Regions from separate parts of the Bradyrhizobium sp. BWC-3-1 genome, predicted to be linked through region 4. Evidence: predicted binding sites of a transcription regulator. Region 4 holds the regulator's gene; each other region holds the start of a gene.

Region 1 (3,662 bases), 100 kb from region 4:
TCGACGCCCGCACCGACGGTCCAGCCGGAGTGCCACTTGCTGTCGGAAACGGTCACGCCGAGCGCGCTGACGCTGAGCTTGTTGTCGATCCAGGCGTAACCACCGGTGCCGTAGAACAGGACGTTGTTGACGGCGTAGCCGATGCGGCCGCGCACGGTTCCCATCGCATCGGTTTTGGAGCTGAGGGTGGTGCTGACGAGGCCGAAGCCGGGGACGGCAACGGGGCCGGTGACCGACGCGCTGACATCAGCCCAGGAACCATCGGCCTCGACGCCGAACACGACATTGCCGGTCTGCCAGTTGTAGCCGGCAGTACCGCCGACGAAGCCGCCCTTCATCTTCGGGTCGGTCGAGGAATTTTCCCAAGCGCCGCCACCGACGATACCGAGGTAGAAGCCGGTCCAGTTGTAGACCGAAGCCATGGCCACCGGGGCCTTGGTGTAGGGGCGCGCCGCGAGATCAGCGGCCGAAGCCGGGGCAGCGAGAGCGAACAAACAGGCCGAAGCCAACAAAACCTTTTTCATTTTCAACTAATCCCAGTCCCAGTTTCTGATTGTGCCTTCCACGATAGGGAGGGCATCGGACTCACTTGCCCAACTGATGCCGTACTTACACCAGTGAAGCCGCAAGTTGTGTCACTCAAAAGCAACAACGATCGGAACGGTTATTGACCGATTAATATCGGAGGACTGCACAGCAAAAGGCCGGCGCAAGGCCGGCCTTCGAAGTGCGATATGTCCAGCGCGATCAGTACCTTGCGATGGCCGGACCGCCCCAGCGATAGTTCAAGCGGACCAGGCCCATGTCTACGTCCTGGCGAATCCGGTCGCTGCCGAATACCGCACCCGCAGGCGTTGTGAAGCCGATCGTGCGATCGCCAAGGAAGATGTGGTCGTACTCAAAGCCCAGCGACCAGTTCGGGGCGAAGCCGAATTCCAGACCGGCCCCGACCGTGCCACCCCAGCGAGTCTCCCGGGCCGAAGCCAGCAGCGCGCCCGCGCCGGGCGTACCCGCAGCAGCGTAGATGTCGTACTTGTCACCGACGACGGCGGCGCCGCCCTTCACGTAAAGCAGCACGTTGTTCCAGGCGTAACCGACCTGACCGGTGATGAGACCGAAAGCGTCGATGCGGGAACGGTTGCGATCACCCGTCACCAAAGCGGTACCAGGGAAGAGGGTGCTCACGTTGTCGCCCCGGAAATCAGCCCAGTTGCCCTGGCCTTCCAGACCGAACACCCAATTGGCGGACTGCCAGCGATAGCCGATCTGGCCGCCGACGGTGCCCCCTGTTGCATTGTGACAGCCTTCGCCGACGAGAACGCCGGTCGCGGGCGTGACGAAGTCCCAGCACTTGTGGCTGGAGCCACCGCCGCCGTTGATGCCGATGTAGAAGCCGCTCCAGTCGTAGATGGCGGCAACCGCCGGCGGCGGGGCTTTGGTGTAGGGACGCGCGGCCATGTCCGCCGCGCTTGCGGGAGCCGACAAGCCCATCGCCACTGCACCGATTGCACAAATAAGAAGCTTATTCATTGCCAGTCTCCCCAGGTTTCGTCCGCTTCTTATTTCCCCGAAGCGGCTGATCAGGCGCGAGGGCCCATATGAACTAAGTCCGAGGCAACCGTAGCTCTACGGAGCGGCAGAGTCCGTCTCCCAAATGCAACAAGACCGCGGCAGTGCGAGTACCCATAACTTGCTGAACGGAACCTACAAAGGTTCCAATCGACCTGTGCCTTTCCGCAACACATGTGGCCGATCGATCCCACGCCTTCAGATCTGTCTTCGCCAAGAACAAATCTGGAACGAACCGGAGGTCGATGCTATATGTGGGGATAACCGGAAGGGTGACGGCCTGATCGTCGTCCGCAAGTGTTCGGCGAGCGTATAGGGTCGCCTCAACAGGCACGGCGGAACGCGGGAGCGGACCGGCCTTCTTGAATTCAGTGGCATTCGGAGCGGAGAGCGGAGATGGCGGGAAGCGTCAACAAGGTCATTCTGGTTGGAAATCTCGGCAAGGATCCTGAAATCCGCCGCACCCAGGACGGGCGGCCGATCGCCAATCTGAGCGTCGCGACCTCGGAGACGTGGCGCGACAAGGCGACTGGCGAGCGCAAGGAAAAGACCGAGTGGCACCGCGTCGTGATCTTCAATGAAGGGCTCTGCAAGGTCGCCGAACAGTATCTGAAGAAGGGCGCCAAGATTTACGTCGAGGGTGCGCTCCAGACCCGCAAATGGACCGACCAGAGCGGTGTCGAAAAGTACTCGACCGAAGTCGTGCTGCAGGGGTTCAACTCGACCTTGACGATGCTGGACGGTCGTAGCGGCGGTGGCGGAGGCGGCAGCTTCGGCGACGAGCCGGGCGGCGATTTCGGCTCCTCCGGTCCGGTCAGCAGCGCGCCGCGGCGCCCTGTTGCCGCCGGCGGCGGTGGCCGCAACAGCGACATGGACGACGATATCCCGTTCTGAGCGATTCCGCTCCAAGAACGCGGCGCCTGATGCGGACGCCCGGCCGGATGGGCGGCGCTTCTCATCTCATGTCAGAACATCCCACTAATCGACAGGACGGGCTCGGCATTTCCGGGCCCGCTTCATGTTTGGGTGAGCTCGGATTGCGGCTTGGCAAACGCGCCGACGCGGCAAGCTCACCGCGCGGTTTTCCACGCGTGAGCGGCGATTTTGCAAGGCCGATGCGAGTGCTGTCCGAGACACCGCTCGCAAGGGCTTAAGTTGTTGGAAAAATAGGCGGAAAAAGCGCTTCCCAGAACGCCGCGAGGGTGGTTATCAGAGGCTCGATGCGCTATATGATTCCCAGATAAAACCTCACCGGATTTCCCCTTGGCTGACGACGACGACAAGCCCGGCGACCAGCCGGCGCAACCCTCGGATATTCGCCCCGTCTCCATCTTCGAGGAGATGAAGAAGTCCTATCTCGACTACGCCATGAGCGTGATCGTGGCGCGGGCGCTGCCTGACGCCCGCGATGGCCTGAAGCCGGTGCATCGCCGCATCCTGTACTCGATGAACGAGCAGGGGCACACGCCGGACAAGAAGTACGTCAAGTCCGCCCGCGTGGTCGGTGACGTCATCGGTAAATATCATCCGCATGGCGACCAGTCGATCTACGACGCCATGGTCCGGATGGCGCAGGATTTCTCCATGCGCGTGCCGCTGATCGACGGCCAGGGCAATTTCGGCTCGGTCGACGGCGATCCCCCGGCTGCCTATCGTTATACCGAAGCCCGATTGACGAAGGCGGCGCTGGCTCTGCTAACCGACATCGACAAGGACACGGTCGACTTCCAGCCGAACTACGACAACAACGAGACCGAACCGTCGGTCTTGCCAGCCAAGTTCCCGAACCTTCTCGTCAACGGCGCCGGCGGCATCGCGGTCGGCATGGCGACCAACATCCCGCCGCACAATCTCGGCGAGGTCATCGACGCCTGCGTCGCGCTGATCGACAACCCCGCGCTCACCATCGACGAGCTCATCAACATCGTGCCGGGACCGGACTTCCCGACCGGCGGCGTCATCCTCGGACGGCAGGGCATCCGCGCCGCCTATCACCTCGGCCGCGGCTCGGTCATGATGCGCGGCAAGGTCGCGATCGAGACCATCCGCAAGGAGCGCGAGGCGATCATCATCACCGAGATTCCCTACCAGGT
Region 2 (3,662 bases), 2.5 Mb from region 4:
GCATCGTCTCGGCCAGCGGCCGCGACATCGGCAATGGTCCCTATGACGACTTCATCCAGATCGACGCGCCGATCAACAAGGGCAATTCCGGCGGCCCGGCCTTCGACATGAACGGCAACGTGATCGGCGTGAACACTGCGATCTTCTCGCCCTCCGGCGGCTCGGTCGGCATCGGCTTCGACATTCCGGCTTCGACCGCAAAGCTCGTCGTCGCACAGTTGAAGGACAAGGGCGCGGTCACACGCGGCTGGCTCGGCGTCCAGGTGCAGCCGGTGACGTCGGATATCGCCGACAGTCTGGGCCTCAAGGAGGCGCGCGGCGCGATCGTCGACAATCCGCAGGACGGCAGCCCGGCGGCGAAGGCGGGCATCGAGGCGGGCGACGTCATCACCGCCGTCAACGGCACCGCGATCAAGGATTCCCGCGATCTCGCCCGCACCATCGCCACCCTGGCGCCGGGCACGTCCGTGAAGCTCGATGTCGTCCACAAGGGCGACAGCAAGACGGTGACACTGGCGCTTGGCGAGTTGCCGAACGAGCGGCAGGCTAGAGCCGACGAGGGCAAGTCGCAGCCAGATGCCGGCATGCCGCCGCGTCTCGGGCTCAGCCTGGCTCCGGCGGGCGACGTGCAGGGCGCCGGCCAGAAGGGCGTCGTCGTCACTGAAGTCGATCCGCAAGGCCCGGCCGCGCAACGCGGCATCCAGACCGGCGACGTCATCCTCAACGTGGGCGGCAACGCCGTCGCCAATATCGGCGATGTCCGTTCGGAGCTGGCGCAGGCGAAATCGTCCGGCAAGCGCAGCGTGCTGCTGCAGGTCAGAAGCGCGCAGACGACCCGGTTCGTGGCGGTGCCGCTCGCATAAGGCGAACGTCGATCGGCGCAACTCCAAAAAGGCGGCCTTCGGGCCGCCTTTCCCGTTCGCCTTCAGGATTTCCGCACATCGCCGATAACATTCTCGTTAACGGCAGGGAGGATGACCCGGTTTCGTCCGAAAAAGCCGTGTTCGCTCATCACAATTGCGGATCTCGTACGGACTCGGCGGCAATGAAGCCGCCGGATTGCAAGCGTGGAACTTCGAACTTGCCGCCGCTGAGCCGGCCGGCAATTCGTATTTGATCGGTGCCGACATGGATCGATTGAAGCTCTCGCTGAGAAGTGCGCTGCTTGTGGCGCCGTTGGTAGCGCCGCTCGTGCTATGGGGTGGAAACGCTCTCGGGCGCGACGACGGCCGCTACGCGGACTCACCTCTCAAGCCGTGGTTCGACGGCCTGCGCAGCCATCTCGGTCCGTGCTGCTCGGATGCGGATGGGTTTGCGGTCGCCGATCCCGATTGGGACTCGCACAATGGACATTACCGCGTGCGGCTCGACGGCGAGTGGGTCGAGGTACCGGACGAAGCCGTGATCACCGAGCCGAACCGGGCCGGCCGCACCATGGTGTGGCCGGTGAAGACCGCGTTCGGCGTTTCGATCCGCTGCTTCATGCCGGGCAGCATGATCTGACTGAGGTCAGCGCGACCGTTTGGAGGATTTGCGCTTCGACGTCTTCTTCGAACTCTTTCTCGAAGTCTTCTTGGATGTTTTCCGAGATGTCTTCTTTGACGTCTTCTTGGACGTCTTTCGTTTCGCGGCCTTCTTCGGGACCTTCTTGCCCTTCTTGCGCGCTTTCGACAGGCCGATCGCGATTGCCTGCTTGCGGCTCTTCACGCGTCCGCCTCGACCGCCCGGTCCGCTTTTCGCGGTCCCCTTCTTGTAGCGCTTCATCTCGCCTTCGACATCGCTGCCGGAGCTGCGCGAGTAGCGGCGCTTCTTTGCCTTGCGTGCCATGCATGTTCTCCCTTGGCCTGGGAAAACAATCCGGGACAGGCATGGTTCCGAAAGCGCAAGCAACGTTCCGGATGGGCGACCTAGCCTAGAACGAATCCGCCAGCTCGATCTCCGCTTCCAGCACCTGAATGCGCCGTGCTGCCTCGCTGGAGGACAGATCCCGCGCGTATTGCGCGGGCTGATACGCCTCTTCGCTCAGCCGTTTCAGCCGGAGGCCCTGCGCCCGCGTCATCTGCTCGGTGAGGAAAGACTTGGCATCGTATTTACCTTGAACCTGCATGTCGCTTCTCCCTTCTGAAATCGTGACTTGACTATATGTTCTTATTTTGTTCTAACAAGCCATGGACAACAGAATTAATGAAATTCGACGTAAAATCAGCGCCTTGAGGCTGGAAATGGCCGATGTCGAGGCGGCCGTACGCGAGCTCGTCGAGCGCGATCGGGACTGCACGGAGAAGGCCCTGGCGCAGATGGATCTGCGCCGGAAAATCAATCTGCTGATCGGCGAATGGAAGGCTGCAGGTGGCGGCGATGTCCTGCCGAATGTCCGCGATAGGATGCGCCTTCGTTCCGCGAAGACATCAGGTAGTCCTCTGCGCGTGATCGCGCGCCGCTGAGAGCCTTGGGAGCGCACGGTGGAGGAAGTCCCGGATGCATACCGGATTCTAAAGCTGCGCGCCGAGATTCTCGAACTGGGCTCTGCCATCCGGCAGCTGCAACGCGAGGGGCTCGACGACGCCGCGGCCCAGCTCTTGATCGCGCGCAAGCGCGCACGACTCGACCATCTGGTGAAGTCAGATCCTGCAGGCGTTCATCCTGACATCCTGGGCAGCCATCGTAGCTGAAGCCTGCGCGCAACGCGAGGTGCGGGGCTCGTCGATACCGCATGTTGACGAAGCGGCCCGAGAGAAGTCTGTTCGAATACCAAAGCAAAAGGCCCCGCGATCGCGGGGCCTTCGTGTTTTCGCCGAACGCCTACTTGGTGTTGCTCATACCGGCCTTGTTGTTCGTCATGGTGCCGCCCTGGTCGGAGCCGGGGCCGGAGCCGCCCTGACCGGAGGGATCAGCACCCTTGGAGGACTTGGTGTTGGCGCCCGTGGTGGTCTGCGACGTCGACATCGATGATCCGTGTTTTGCCTTATGCGACTTGGCCTGCACTGCGAACGGTGCGGCGGCGAGGCCGGTTGCCAACATCACGGCAAGAGCGAGCTTGGTGGTCTTCATCTGCGGGAACTCCCTGAGTTGAATTGACGCAGGCAGCAAACTGCCATTCGTCGCAGGAGTTCCGAACGAAGAAATTCCGGTAAAGCACGCATAGTTCAAGATTGCTTGTCCTCGGCGAGGATGAATACGACGCCGGTCAGTGTCGCGCCGATCGCGAACGTCGTCACCAAGGTGAGGGCGAAAACGACCACGGCCTGCCTTCCGCCGTGACTCAGCAAATTGGCGACGCCGGGATTGGACAGCACGAGCAAGAGGCTGAAAGCGAGTCCTAAGGCTGCGCCCATCATCGCGTGCGTCATCAGCTTGACGAGCCCGCTGGGAGAGATCAGGTCAGACGACTTCTTCGCGCGCATGGAACTCTATCCCAATCTCGCATGCAACGCCTGCGACACGCGCCGGTTCCACCCGCATGAAGGAATTGTCATCGTCCGCTTCATCCGACGTTCATGCCGGGTGGGCGAGAATGACCGCGCAACACGGGAACATTCGATATGGGTAAGGTGGTCTTTCTCTATCGCTCTCTGGCTTATCGTAACGCCGCTGCGGACATCCTCCGCAAAGCGCGCAAGCTGCCCCGCGGCGCGGAGCGAAGCGCGGCGTGCCGCTATGCC
Region 3 (3,662 bases), 3.7 Mb from region 4:
CAGGTAAACGGCAAGGCTGTCACGCCAAGAGGTGGGGGCCGTGCCGGGGCCGGCAGGGGAGGTCGCGTCGGGTGCGGTCATGGGGTGGTGTTAGCAGATTCTGAGAGCCACAAGTGAGGTGTCGTCGCCCGGCTTGACCGGGCGACCCAGTATTCCAGAGGCCGGAGTTATGGAGGGCCCGCGATCTCCGCATAGAGATCGTTTCAATCGGGATTATCCTTCTCGATCAGCGCAATCTTCCAGGCGCGCGTCCATTTTTTCAGGCGCTTCTCGCGTTTTATCGCATTCTCGGGATCATCGAATTGCTCGAAATAGACTAGCTTCACAACGCCCTATTCCTTCGTGAAGCTCTCGACTAACTGCAATTTGTGTTCGGCCACACGGCGGATGAGATCGTTCGTTACGCCAATGTAGAGCGTGTCGCCCATCTTGCTGGCGAGAATGTACACGTAGTAGCAGCGCCCGCCCATCTGCCGTCTCTGGGATACTGGGTCGCCCGGTCAAGCCGGCGACGACAGTGTGTTCTATATTCTACTCCCCCGCCTGGAGCTTCCTCGGGAACAACTCGGCAGCGCCGGTCGCCACGAGATGCGGGGCTTCGGGGGCATCGCTCTTGCTGAAATCGAGCTCTTCGATGCGCCCCGCGCGCTTCTCGATCTTGTCGGCGGAGATCAGGATCTGGCGGACGTCCTCGTTCGCGTCGGCAAAGTGCTTCTGCAATTTCAGCACGCGATCGCGCAGGCGGCCGAGGTCGTCGCCGAGCTTGATCACTTCGGTCTGGATCTGGTCGGCGGCATCGCGCATGCGCGCGTCCTTCATGATCTGCTGCATCACCTGGATCGCCAGCATCAGCAGCGACGGCGACACCAGCACGACACGGGCGCGATACGCCTTCTGGATCACGTCGTCGAAACCGTCGTGGATCTCGGCGTAGACCGATTCCGACGGCACGAACATCAACGCCATTTCCTGGGTCTCGCCGGCGACGAGATATTTTTCGGCGATGTCGCTGACATGCTTCATCACGTCACCGCGCAGCCGCTGCGTGGCGATGCGCTTTTCCTCATCGGTGCGTGCATCATGCAGCGCGGTCATCGCCTCCAGCGGAAATTTCGCGTCGATGCAGAGCGGACGCTGGTCGGGCAGGAACACGACGCAGTCCGGACGCTTGCCGGTCGAGAGCGTGAACTGGAACTCGTAGGCGCCCTTCGGCAGACCGTCCTGGACGATCGCTTCCATCCGCGCCTGACCGAAGGCGCCGCGCGACTGCTTGTTGGCGAGCACGTCGCGCAGGGTCGTCACCTGCGTGGTGAGGTCGGTGAGGTTCTTGTGTGCGCTGTCGATGATGCCGAGCCGCTCGTGCAGCGCGTGCAGGCTCTCCATGGTGTTGCGGGTCGAGTGCTCCATGGACTGGCCGACGCGGTGGGTCACCGAATCCAGCCGCTCGTTGACCGCGCGCGCCATGTCGGCCTGGCGGCCGGCCAGCGTCTGGGTCATGGCGTCGACTCGCCCCGCAGCCTCGCTCTGGGCGTGCAGCATCTGGCTGATGCGCTCCTCGAGCTCGTCGGCGCGGATGGCGTTGGCCATCGCGAGTTCCGCGCCGCGCCGCCCTGACCGCGCGATCACGACGGCAATCACGAGCAGCAGGATAAGGACCAGGGCGCCGAAGCCGATCAGCGCGTCCACGGTGCGCACCGGCCAGTCGCCAAGCATGAAAATGACCTCGTTCATGCCCCTGCTTCTAGCCGATTCGCTTCGAGACACGAACGAATAGCGAACATTTATGGTAAATGCTCTGTTAATTTTTATGGTTAACGAAACCTGAAGTTTTATGGTTAGCGGAGGGTTAACGGGGTTCCCGGCCGCATTGACCGCATCGAACGCGCGGCTTAAATCGCGGCCATGGCCCTCAGAGAAATCATCATCCTGCCCGACAAGCAGCTGCGTCTGGTCTCCAAGCCGATCGAGAAGGTCACGCCGGAGATCCGCAAGCTTGCCGACGACATGTTCGAGACCATGTACGACGCGCCCGGCATCGGGCTCGCGGCGATCCAGATCGCGCAGCCGTTGCGGCTGATCACCATGGACCTCGCCAAGCCCGACCAGGACGGCGAGACCAAGCCCGAGCCGCGCGTCTTCATCAATCCGGAAATCATCGCCTCTTCGGAGGACCTGTCGGTCTACGAGGAAGGCTGCCTGTCGATCCCCGAATATTACGAGGAGGTCGAGCGCCCTGCGAAGGTGCGGGTGCGCTACACCGATCTCGACGGCAAGGTGCACGAGGAGGACGCCGAAGGCCTCTACGCCACCTGCATCCAACACGAGATCGACCATCTCAACGGCGTGCTGTTCGTCGACTATCTGTCAAAGCTCAAGCGCGACCGCGTGCTGAAGAAGTTCGAGAAAGCCGCCAAGCGCGCGGAGTGAGGTTCTCTGTCGATGCCCCTCCGCCTGATCTTCATGGGCACGCCCGATTTCTCCGTGCCGACGCTGCTCGAGCTCGTCGCGCATGGCCACGAGATCGCGGCCGTGTACACGCGCGCGCCGAAGCCCGGCGGACGGCGCGGGCTGCAATTGCAGCCGACCCCGGTGGAAGAGGCTGCGCGAAAGCTCGGTGTGCCCGTGCTGACGCCGAAGACTTTGAAAACGCCGGAGGCGCTGGAAGAATTTCGCGCCTTTGACGCCGATGCGGCCGTCGTCGTCGCCTATGGCATGATCCTGCCGCAGGCGATCCTCGATGCGCCGAAGCTCGGCTGCTACAACCTGCACGCCTCGCTGCTGCCACGCTGGCGCGGTGCCGCTCCCATCAACCGCGCGATCATGGCCGGCGATGCCGAGAGCGGCGTGATGGTGATGAAGATGGATGTTGGCCTCGACACCGGCGACGTCGCCATGGCGGAACGGCTCGCGATCACGGACAACATGACCGCGCTCGATCTGCACGATCGTCTGTCGCGGCTCGGTGCCGATCTGATGGTGCGCGCCATGGCCGCGCTGGCCCGCGGTGGGCTTCAGCTGAAGCAGCAGAGCGAGGACGGCGTCACCTATGCCGCCAAGATCGACAAGGCCGAGGCGCGGATCGACTGGACCAGGCCCGCGCGCGAGGTGCTGCGCCATATCCACGGCCTGTCGCCGTTTCCCGGCGCCTGGGCCGAACTTGAGAATGCGCGGGTCAAGATCCTGCGCTGCGAGCTGGCGAAAGGCACGGGCGCACCCGGCGAGGTGCTCGACGATCACCTCACCATCGCCTGCGGCGAGGGTGCAATCCGTCTGATCGAGCTCCAGCGCGAAGGCAAGGCACGCATGCAGGCCGCGGACTTCCTGCGCGGCGTGCCGTTGAAGACCGGCGCCAAATTCACCTGACGCTGTCATACCCCGCGAGGGCGGGGTATCCAGTACGCCGAGGCTTCTCGGTCGAACGGATAGGCTGCGGAGTACTGGATTGCCCGGTCGAGCCGGGCGATGACAGCGAAACTGGACAAGATGCCCCGCTACAAGCTCACCATCGAATATGACGGCGCGCCGTTCTTCGGCTGGCAGGTGCAGGAGACGCTGCCCTCGGTGCAGGGCGCGTTGGAGGCCGCTGTGAAGGCGATGACCGGCGCGGATGCGCGCGTCCATGGTGCCGGCCGCACCGATGCCGGCGTGCATGCGCGCGGCCA
Region 4 (3,662 bases):
GGCGATTCAATCCTGACCTCCGACCTCGTAGCCGGAGGGCGGCTCTGTCAGCCGATCGGCAGGTGCGTGACGGTCGGCTGCCTGTCGGCGGTGATCTGCGCCTTGTGCTCGCGCTCGGTGACCGACTGAGTCACCGGCAGTTGCAGCACCGTCGCGCGCTGGCCTTCGACGAGCTGCGTCACCAGCACGTATTTGCCGTCGGGGAATTCGATCGCATCATGATGGCGGTCGGGAACGTGCGGATCGATCTTGCCGAACTTGCCGACGCGGGAATTGATGGTGCGCGTCCAGATCCAGCGATTGTCGTAGCGGACGTCGTCGGCGAAGGCGAGCTCCGTCCCCGGCAGCAGGCAGACGGCGACGGACGGATCGGCTGCAGAGGCGAAGCCGCGCGTCGAGGTGCCGCGGAAGCTTGTCGTGACGATCGTCTCGCCGACTTCGGCGGGGCGCGACGCGACGGCATGTAGGCTGTAGTCACACATCGGGTGCTCCTCATGCTGGGATAGCAACCCGCGTCTCTTATCGAGGCGCAGGCCTCTATCAGAGTGGAAGCACGAACGCTGTGCTTGGTTGTGGGCAAATCTGCGGCTGGCTTCCGCAAGCCGCGATCACATTATCTTTCCCGAATTCAATAGGAACAAAGCTCGCCGCGATGCATTCGGGAGGCGCGTACGCGAACATTGCCAACTTGGCTGCAACGGCCGAACTTGACCGCTGGTCGCTGTTTCCTCGAACAACCGAGCCGCGAAGCGGTGCTGCTTGAAGCGGTGCTGCTTCGTCGGCGTGGCGAGGAGCCAGCGTTGGAGGAGGGGCCGGATAGTCTGTGCAGAACCAGAAAGGCTATCCAGCCGGAGCGGACGATGATCCGCTCCAATCTCTGACCGGCGATGCCGATCGGAAGCGCGCGAGGCGCCAAGCACCTCCGGCATGAAGTGCTTCCGATATGAAGTACTGCCGATAGAAAGGACTCCCGGTATCAGTACTTCCGGTAAAGCCCGATCAGCTTGCCCTGAATCTTCACCCGGTTGGGCGGCAGGATGCGGACCTCATAGGCCGCGTTGGCGGGCTCGAGCGCGATCGAGGCGCCGCGACGGCGGAAGCGCTTCAGCGTCGCTTCCTCGTCGTCGATCAGCGCCACCACGATGTCGCCGGTATCGGCGCTCTCGTTGCGCTGGATCAGGGCCATGTCGCCGTCGAGAATGCCGGCTTCGACCATCGAGTCGCCGCGCACTTCCAGCGCGTAATGCTCGCCCGAGCCGAGCATGTCAGGCGGTACGCTGATAGTATGGCTGCGGGTCTGCAACGCCTCGATCGGCGTGCCGGCCGCGATGCGGCCCATCACCGGCACCGCGACGGGACGTTCGCCCTCGTCAGCGGGCAGGCTCGCGCTCGCACGCACCTTGCCGAGATTGCCCTCGATGACGCTCGGCGTGAAGCCGCGGCGGCTGCCAGCGGCTGCCTGGAGCTCCGGCAGCTTGATGACTTCAATCGCACGGGCGCGGTTGGGCAGGCGTCGGATGAAGCCACGCTCCTCGAGCGCCGTGATCAGGCGATGGATGCCCGACTTCGAGCGCAGATCGAGCGCATCCTTCATCTCGTCGAAGGAGGGCGGCACGCCGCTTTCCTTCAGACGTTCACTGATGAACCGCAGAAGCTCGTATTGTTTGCGCGTTAACATCTCGACCAAAGTCCCCCGGTTGATGTCGTCCGATTCCGAGACGCTGAATTCGGCCATAAGCCGCTGCATGCTCGAAACAAATCATGAACAGACACTATATGTTCGATACATGTTCCGCAACTGCTTAATTTACCGTGAACAGAGCAAAGTGCGCGGAACGCGCGTTGCGGGGGCGCTCAGACGGGGAGCCGCAACACTTCGCAAGCCGTGCCGGCTTCGGCCTTCGGCGCGAATGGTGCGCGGACGAGAAGTACCTGTGCTGCAGCGAGATTCGCAAGCAGCGAAGAGTCCTGATGATTGACGGGAACAACGACGCGTGTGCCATCGTCACGCTCCTCAAGATGCGCGCGCAGATAGTCCTCGCGCTGGTCGTTGGCGCCGACGTCGCGGCCGAGCACGGCGCGTTCACGGCGATGGTGAATCACTGAACGGCCCGACAGGGCGCGAATCAGCGGCACCATGAACAGGAAAGCGCACACGTAGGACGATACGGGATTGCCCGGCAGGCCGATCACACCCATTGCGCCGAGTCGCCCGTGCATCATCGGCTTGCCTGGCCGCATCGCGATCTTCCAGAACGCCATCGCGATGCCTTCGTCCCGCAGTGCCTGCTGGACCAGATCGTGGTCGCCGACCGATGCGCCGCCGGTCGTGATCAGGACGTCGGCGCCGCTCTCGCGGGCGCGGCGGATGCCGGCGGTGGTGGCCTCGAGCGTGTCGGCGGCAATACCGAGGTCGATGGTCTCGGCGCCCTCGCTGCGGGCGAGCGCGTGCAGGGCGTAGCCGTTGGAATAGACGATCTGGCCGTGGCCGGGCGTGGTGCCCGGCATCACCAGCTCGTCGCCGGTGGCGAGAATCGCGACCTTCGGACGCCTGACAACGGCAAGGTGCGGATGATTCATCCCGGCGGCGAGCGCGAGGTCTCGCTCGGTCAAACGGCTTCCCTTGCGCAGGAGCACGTCGCCCTCGCGGAAATCAACGCCGGCGGGGCGGATGTGCCGGCCGGCGATTGCGGCTTCCTTGATCGTGATCCGCTTGCCGGCGGCGATCGTGTCCTCCTGGATCACGACGGCGTCCGCGCCAAAGGGAACGACGCCGCCGGTGAAGATCCGCACGGCCTCGCCGGCTCCGACCGTCCCCTCGAACGGTCGGCCCGCTGCGACTTCGCCGATGACGGTGAGCTCCGAATCGATCGTCGCGGCATCGGCCGCGCGCACCGCGTAGCCGTCCATCGCCGACATCGCCTGCGGCGGCTGCGTGCGCCGCGCCACGACGTCACGCGCGAGCACGCGATGGTAGGCCTCGTCGAGGGAAATCATTTCTTCCGGCAGCGGCTCTGCACCCGCCAGCACCGCGGCAAGCGCGTCAGAAACCGGCATCAAGGCCACGGCGAAAACTCCTGCTCGGCACGTTCGGGCGAATGTTCCGCACGTCTTCTAGCCGAGCGCAGGCGCAGAGGCAAAAGCGGCTGAGCAGGCACAGTCATCCCGCCCCTTCACATTGTTCCGGAAGGCAGGATCAAGCGCGTCGCGGCATGATCCGAAGGAGGTCACAGATCGGCAGGAGAGTGGTCATGGAAGCGACGAAAATCATGGCAAGGCGAGAACGCGCCATGGCCTGAATCGATCAGCTCCCTGCCTGCCCGGGAGTTACGTCGGGCGCCTTGGATCCCTGATCCTTGTCGGGCAGCGGGTCGGCTTGGGATTTCAGGTCGGCGGCCTTGCTCACAAGCTTGGCGGAAAGGTCCGAATCTGAAGTTGTCCTCGCGAATTCAAGAAGAAGAGAGGCCTGCTTGGTGAGGTAGGTTTTGCCCAGCACGATGATGCATCCGTCCGTAGAAGTCCCAACGGACTCTAAGAGTCCGGAAGGCGGTATTCCGTTCCCGGAACTCTGTATAAAAATGTACAAAGTGATCCGGTTCCTCAATTTTTCAAAATTGGTCCCTCGGGCCGTGCCGTCGTGGGTTTCGCGACAACGGACCGTC

The links. Region 4 encodes LexA, which represses DNA repair genes until DNA is damaged. Its sites were predicted from a motif close to TGTTCNNNNTGTGTTCNG; they were not measured.
Region 1: the regulator LexA is predicted to act here: its motif matches at 1,785-1,802, upstream of RX329_RS21975 (single-stranded DNA-binding protein).
Region 2: the regulator LexA is predicted to act here: its motif matches at 2,144-2,161, upstream of RX329_RS33325 (DUF3072 domain-containing protein).
Region 3: the regulator LexA is predicted to act here: its motif matches at 1,763-1,780, upstream of RX329_RS03325 (DNA recombination protein RmuC).

Annotation. Positions count from the first base shown of each region.
Region 1 covers NZ_CP136625.1:4,533,104-4,536,765, forward strand. The annotation lists gene RX329_RS21965 (porin family protein) at 1-524, opposite strand, end outside; gene RX329_RS21970 (outer membrane protein) at 748-1,530, opposite strand; gene RX329_RS21975 (single-stranded DNA-binding protein) at 1,966-2,463, shown strand; gene gyrA (DNA gyrase subunit A) at 2,833-3,662, shown strand, end outside.
Region 2 covers NZ_CP136625.1:6,907,366-6,911,027, reverse strand. The annotation lists gene RX329_RS33340 (Do family serine endopeptidase) at 1-863, shown strand, start outside; gene RX329_RS33335 (hypothetical protein) at 1,129-1,503, shown strand; gene RX329_RS33330 (DUF6496 domain-containing protein) at 1,510-1,827, opposite strand; gene RX329_RS33325 (DUF3072 domain-containing protein) at 1,913-2,107, opposite strand; gene RX329_RS33320 (hypothetical protein) at 2,223-2,444, shown strand; gene RX329_RS33315 (hypothetical protein) at 2,463-2,672, shown strand; gene RX329_RS33310 (hypothetical protein) at 2,803-3,051, opposite strand; gene RX329_RS33305 (hypothetical protein) at 3,147-3,404, opposite strand; gene RX329_RS33300 (hypothetical protein) at 3,543-3,662, shown strand, end outside.
Region 3 covers NZ_CP136625.1:693,678-697,339, forward strand. The annotation lists gene RX329_RS03315 (AmpG family muropeptide MFS transporter) at 1-81, opposite strand, end outside; partial or broken gene RX329_RS03320 (GIY-YIG nuclease family protein) at 204-470, opposite strand; gene RX329_RS03325 (DNA recombination protein RmuC) at 532-1,731, opposite strand; gene def (peptide deformylase) at 1,903-2,427, shown strand; gene fmt (methionyl-tRNA formyltransferase) at 2,440-3,363, shown strand; gene truA (tRNA pseudouridine(38-40) synthase TruA) at 3,484-3,662, shown strand, end outside.
Region 4 covers NZ_CP136625.1:4,429,076-4,432,737, forward strand. The annotation lists gene RX329_RS21465 (hypothetical protein) at 48-482, opposite strand; gene lexA (transcriptional repressor LexA) at 977-1,678, opposite strand; gene glp (gephyrin-like molybdotransferase Glp) at 1,855-3,066, opposite strand; gene RX329_RS21480 (hypothetical protein) at 3,305-3,496, opposite strand.